Regions from separate parts of the Flavonifractor sp. An9 genome, predicted to be linked through region 1. Evidence: predicted binding sites of a transcription regulator. Region 1 holds the regulator's gene; the other holds the start of a gene.

What was found. The regulator NrdR, encoded in region 1, represses ribonucleotide reductase genes. The targets are predictions, from matches to a motif close to CACNANATNTNGTG.
Region 2: B5G40_RS00495 (anaerobic ribonucleoside triphosphate reductase) is a predicted target of NrdR. The motif match lies at 1,900-1,913, and genes of this name have one in related genera.

What each region holds. Positions count from the first base shown of each region.
Region 1 covers NZ_NFHC01000009.1:84,091-87,297, reverse strand. Annotated here, with positions in the region: gene B5G40_RS07955 (DUF421 domain-containing protein) at 75-755, shown strand; gene B5G40_RS07950 (DUF4363 family protein) at 752-1,132, shown strand; gene nrdR (transcriptional regulator NrdR) at 1,175-1,630, opposite strand; gene B5G40_RS17465 (hypothetical protein) at 1,808-1,936, shown strand; tRNA gene B5G40_RS07940 (tRNA-Gln) at 2,057-2,130, shown strand; gene B5G40_RS07935 (hypothetical protein) at 2,251-2,460, shown strand; gene acpP (acyl carrier protein) at 2,710-2,940, shown strand; gene accB (acetyl-CoA carboxylase biotin carboxyl carrier protein) at 2,997-3,207, shown strand, end outside.
Region 2 covers NZ_NFHC01000001.1:99,132-102,338, reverse strand. Annotated here, with positions in the region: gene B5G40_RS00495 (anaerobic ribonucleoside triphosphate reductase) at 1-1,840, opposite strand, end outside; gene B5G40_RS00490 (homocysteine S-methyltransferase family protein) at 2,063-3,207, opposite strand, start outside.

The DNA of each region.
Region 1 (3,207 bases):
CGGTTCCCTCCTTTTGTATATCTGCCGCCATCCCGGTCATACTGAAGGTATCGTGATCTCCGGGAGGTCGTTTCATGGTCATTGCCTTTTTACGCACAATCATTCTTTATGCCTTTATTATTGCCGGTATCCGGCTGATGGGCAAGCGGCAGGTGGGTGAGCTGGAGCCCTCCGAGCTGGTGTTGGCCCTGCTCATCGCCGATCTGGCTGCCGTTCCCATGCAGGACTTCGGTATTCCCCTGCTCACCGGCCTCATCCCCATCCTCACCCTGCTGTGCATCACCATGGCCCTGTCGGTGCTCACCATGAAGAGCATCAAATTCCGGGCGGTGCTCTGCGGCCGTCCCAGCATCATCGTGGAAAACGGGAAACTGCGCCAGGGCGAGATGAAGCGCAACCGCTTCACTTTGGATGAACTGATGGAGGAACTGCGGATGAAGGGGGTTACCGACCTTTCCACCGTCAAGTATGCCATTCTGGAGACCAACGGCCAGCTGTCCGTTCTCCCCTTCGCCGCCCAGAAGCCGCCCACCGCTCAGGACCTGGACCTCCATCTGCCGGAGCCGGGGCTGCCGGTGGTACTCATCAACGATGGCCGGCTTATGAGCCGGGCCCTCCATCGCCGGGGTCTGGACGAGACATGGCTGGACAAACAGCTGAAGGAGCACCACATTAACCATATTCAGGACGTGTTCCTGCTGACAGTGGATGAGACCAACAAGGTCTGCGTCATTGAAAAGGAGGCGGTCCGGTGAAGCGGCTGTGGATCGCCCTGGCACTGCTGGCTGCCCTGCTGTGCGGCACCCTGCTCCATACCTGGTCCCTGCGGGGCTTTACCCAGGGTCTGTCCGACGCTCTGGATGAAGCTCAGACCCTGGCCCGGGCCGACCGCTGGGAGGAAGCCCGTTCCCTGACGGAAGAGGCCCTGCAAACCTGGCGGGGACGGGATGTGTATCTCCACGTCCTGCTCCGCCACGCCGACACCGACCAGATCTACGCCGGCTTCCAGGAGACCCTGGCCCTGCTGGAAAGCCGTGAATACGGCGAATATGCCGCCGCCAACGCCCGACTGGTCACCCAGATCGAACTGCTCAGCGAGGCGGAACAGCTCACCTTAAAAAATGTCTTTTAAACGAAAGGGGGGCGCATCTGCCGCGCCCCCCTGCAATCTCTCTTACTTCTCCGCCAGAAGCTTGTTCAGTTCCTCCATAAAGGTGCTGATGTCCTTAAACTGACGGTAGACCGAAGCGAAACGGACATAGGCCACCTCGTCCACCTTTTTCAGCCGCTCCATCACCAATTCGCCAATGCGGGCGGAGGGGATCTCCCGGTCCATGTCGTTTTGCAGGACCTGTTCAATCTCATTGGCCATATCTTCCAGGGTGGCAAAAGCCACCGGCCGTTTTTCACAGGCCCGAATCATGCCGTTGAGCAGCTTGGTCTTGTCAAAGGTCTGACGGCTGCCGTCCTTTTTGATTACCATCAGGGGCAGACTCTCCATGGTCTCATAAGTGGTAAAACGCTTATGGCAGGCCAGACATTCCCGGCGGCGGCGGATGCTGGACCCTTCGTCGGATGGACGGGAGTCCACGACCTTGCTCTCCGGGTGAGAACAAAACGGACATCTCACAGCGGCAGTCCTCCTTTGAAACACAGCTCCAGGCCAGGCCCAGGCAAAATATAGTAGCTTCTGTCGTGTTATTATACCATACTTTGTTGCCCGTTGGTATCCCTGAAATGAGAAAGTTTTTGTATAAATCAGGAAACACCGGGGCAAGCTAGGAACGGTGAAAGCGAGGTGAGCACCATGCAGAACCAGCATAACGAGCAGAAGAAATCCAGAAACCAGAATCCCGCTCCCCAGGACTGCAAGCATCCCCAGAGCAAGAAGCAGGAGCAGCCCCAGGATAAGACCGGTGATCCCAACCGTCATTGACCCCTTTTTCGTGGGCCGGAATATCCGGCCCACAATTTTTTATTTTTTTCATTTTTCCTCTTGACATTTCTCTGTAGTTTGCTATAATAACACCTGCGCTCACGAGAGCGGCAAACAAATAGCGGGATTGTGTAAGGGTAGCACAGCAGACTCTGACTCTGTATGTGAGGGTTCGAATCCTTCTCCCGCTGCCAAAGCGAGACAACTTCGGTTGTCTCGCTTTTTTCTTTTTCGGTACCTCCCGTCCCCACCCTGCGTATACTGGGCTGTGGGGGGCAAAGGCCCGTCACGATTTTGATTGGGGGTACTTCATCATGTGTTGTAACAACCGGAATCGCTGCTGCCGCTGCGGCGCCTCTGAGAACAACAGGACCACTTCCAGTGACCTGTTCTCCGGCCTGACCCTGTCCGACCTGTCCGGCACCGCCGGCGGCCGTCAGGTCTATCTCACCATCCCGGCTTTCCTGTGGGCTGCCGATCAGGAGGAGGAGGACACCTCCTGCGGCTGCTGTCGCTGCTGCTGAGCCCCACGCCGCCCCCTCCAGGGCGGCTACTTACCCCCAACCCCCGCCCTGCGATCCAATCGCAGGGCGCTTTTTTTGCGCTTTTTTCGTGAATTTGAACAGTTCTGAAGATTATCCTCTGGAGTTTCCAAAAAAAGTCTTGACAAATCACTTCCGCCTGCTAAAATATGCTTAAATTATTTTATTTAAAAATTTTTAAGTAAAATGATTTAACTAAAATTTTTGAATTGTTTTGTGAGGAGCATTACCATGGATTTCGAGAAGATTAAGGATATCATTGTGGAGACCCTGAGCTGCGACGCCGACAAGGTGACCCCCGACGCCCGCCTGGCCGAGGACCTGGAGGCCGATTCCCTGGCTGCCGTGGAGCTGTCCATGGCTCTGGAGGAGGCCTTCGGCGTGACCATCGCCGACGAGGACCTGCCCAACATGAAAACCGTGGGCGACCTGATGAAGTACATCGAGGATCACGCTGAGTAAGAGGAAGAAAACGGGCATCGGTGCAAACCGATGCCTTTTTTCCGAAAGGAGCCGCTATGACCAACCAAGAGATTTTTGAGCTGATGGCCCGCTTTGACCAGAGCGGCATCACCACCTTCAAGCTGAATACCAAGGACTTTACCCTGGAGCTGGGCAAAGGCGGCAGCGCTGCCGTTCCCGCCGCTCCCGTGGGCGCACCCGCACCTGCCGCTGCTGCGCTCACCCCGGCGGCTCAGCCCGATGGTCCCTGCATCACCGCCCCCCTGG
Region 2 (3,207 bases), on a different contig from region 1:
CGGGGGTGGCCAGCAGGGAGAAATTGAGGCCCCGCTTTTCGCTCTCAGCGTCCATCCGGGCCCGCATATGAGAGATGATCTCCATACCCAGCACCCGGGCCTTCTCGCTCTCGCCGTGGTGGACGCCGATGAGGGCCTTCAGGGTCTCGGCCAGACCGATGAAACCTACGGACAGGGTGCCGTGCTTCAGGACCTCCCGTACCTCGTCGTTCCAGTCCAGCTTCTCGCTGTCCAGCCACACCCCCTGGCCCATGAGGAAGGGGAAGTTGTAGACGTGCTTGCGGCACTGGATCTCAAACCGCTCCAGCAGCTGGTCCACACACAGGTCCATCATTCGGTCCAGGGACTCGAAGAAGGTGTTGATGTCCCCCCGGGCCTTGATGGCCAACCGGGGCAGGTTGATGGTGGTGAAGGACAGGTTGCCCCGGCCATTGCAGATCTCCCGCTCGGGGTCGTATACGTTGCCGATGACCCGGGTGCGGCAGCCCATGTAGGCGATCTCGGTCTCGGGATGGCCGGGCTTATAGTACTGCAGGTTAAAAGGAGCGTCGATGAAGGAGAAATTGGGGAACAGCCGCTTGGCGGAGCACCGCATGGCCAGCTGAAACAGGTCATAGTTGGGTTCACCGGGGTTGTAGTTGACCCCTTCCTTCACCCGGAAGATCTGGATGGGGAAAATGGGCGTCTCGCCGCCGCCCAGGCCGGCTTCGGTGGCCAGCATGACGTTCTTCATCACCATACGGCCTTCGGGGGAAGTATCCATGCCGTAGTTGATGGAGGAGAAGGGAGTCTGGGCACCAGCCCGGGAGTGCATGGTGTTCAGGTTGTGGATCAGGGCCTCCATGGCCTGATAGGTGGCCCGGTCGGTCTCCTTTACCGCCCGCTGCTGGGCAAACTTCTGGGCCTTCTCCACAGTGGCCTCGTCTCCGAACTTGGGCACCAAAGCCGCCCGCTCGGCAGCAAAGTACTCCCCACTGCCCGCCAGAATGGGGCACAGGCCGGTCTTCTTTTCCAGATCGGCCATAACAGCCTTCAGCTCCTGCTCGGGGTCGCTCTCGTCCTCCAGCAGCATGAGGGCCCGGGCCAGGTTCTGGCGGTACAGCCGCTTGAAGGTCTTGCGGACGCCGTCAGCCATGCCGTAGTCGAAGTTCACCACGCTCTGGCCTCCGTGCTGATCGTTCTGATTGGACTGGATGGCGATGCAGCAGAGAGCTGCGTAGGAGGCAATGTCGTTGGGCTCCCGCAGGGTGCCGTGCCCGGTGGAGAAGCCCCTTTCAAACAGCTTCTTGATGTCGATCTGACAGCAGGTGGTGGTGAGTGTCAGGAAGTCCAGATCGTGGATGTGGATATCACCCTCCCGGTGGGCCCGGGCGTGGTCGGGATTGAGGACGAACATATCGTAGAACTGCTTGGCGCCCTCGGAGCCGAACTTGAGCATGGAGCCCATGGCGGTATCCCCGTCAATATTGGCGTTCTCCCGCTTGATGTCCGAGTCCTTGGCGGCGGAGAAGGTGATGTCCTCGTAGGTTTTCATCAGCCGGGTATTCATCTCCCGGGCCCGGCTGCGTTCCTCCCGGTACAGGATGTAGGCCCGGGCAGTCTGGATGTAGCCGTTGTCCATCAGTACCCGCTCCACCAGATCCTGAATATGCTCCACGCCGGGCTGCTTCTCCCCCTCCACCTCCAGGATGGAGAGGACCTCGTCGGCCAGCCGTCTGGCCTCGGCCTCCTTGCCCGGCTTGTAGGTTGCCCGGAAGGCCTTGTCTATGGCGCCGGCGATTTTGTCCTCGTTGAACTCCGCCAGCCGGCCGTCCCGTTTTCTGATTTTGGTGAGTGTCATTGCGATCCGTTCCTTTCCCGCTCCACTGTTGCAGGCGATTACCGCCCGTTATATTTCGACACAATATCTTGTGTTTTGGTTCTTTGCACAACATCTATGATACAGTATCTTGATATGCGCCGTCAAGGCGCAAAACAAAAAGCCCGTCCCAAAAAGGGGACGCGCTTTTTGTCTGTTTCGCTGATTTTATTTTTGGGCCCAACGACCCGTTGACAGGGCCTCTTACAGCAGCACCAGGCCGTACCGGCCTGCCATCTCCCGGAGGAACTCCTCCTCCAGATCCCCGGTACCGTCCCAGAAAGCCCGACCCTGATAGAGCCGCAGGGCTTTCTCCAGCAGCTCGGGTACGTCGGACCACAGGCAGAGGGCGTCCTTCACCACATACTGATTCTCGGCAAAGATGTCCAGGTCGTCTTCCTCCAGGATGGCAATCTTCAGTGCACCCTGGGGGGACTCCTCCTCGGCCTCCAGGATGTCCTCCATCAGGTCGGGGGTACACTCGATGGTCTCACCCACATCTACATCGGGGGTAATGAACCGGGCCTCCTTCTCGCTGGCGCAGGGGATCACATCGGGGTCCCGCTCCACCGGACGGAAGGCGGAAAAGTCCACCTGAGCCATGGCCCGTGCCACTGCCTCCAGATGCTCCGGCCCCGCCCCGCAGCATCCTCCGAACATACGGGCTCCAGCAGCGGCGTATTGGGGTACAAAGCCTGCCAGCTCCTCCGGGGTACAGCAGACCCCGGGCAGCCCGGCAGAGGGCTTTGCAATCAGGGGTACGGAGGCATAGGGTGTCAGCCGCTCCAGCTGCTCCGCCGTATCCTCGGGGCTGGTGCAGTTGAGGCCGAAAGCAGACACCCCCATGCCCTGCATAACGATGAGACCGGCCAGCACATCGGTGCCGCCGGGGGTGCGGCCCTCATCGTCGCAGGTGAAGGATACCCACACCGGCTTGTCCGATACGCTTTTGCAAGCCAGCACCGCCGCCCGGGCCTGAGCCATGTCGGTCATAGTCTCCAGGAAAAACAGGTCCACCCCGGCAGCTTCCAGAGCGGCGGCCTGCTCGGTGTAGACCGCCACCAACTCCTCAAAGCTGCTCTCGCCAAAGGGCACCAGCGTCAGCCCGGCGGGGGCCATGTCACCCGCCACCAGTACGCCGTCGCCTGCAGCCTGCCGGGTGAGCTCCACCAACCGCTGGTTGTATTCTCTTACCTGTCCCATGATGCCCCTGCGCTCCAGGCTGGCCCGGTTGGCCCCAAAGGTGGGGGCCAGCAGAATACGGCTGCCCGCCTGCACATAGCGCCGCTGTACCTCCAGCAGAGCCTGGGGATGCTCCAGCACCCACTGCTCGGTGCAGGCTCCGTCGG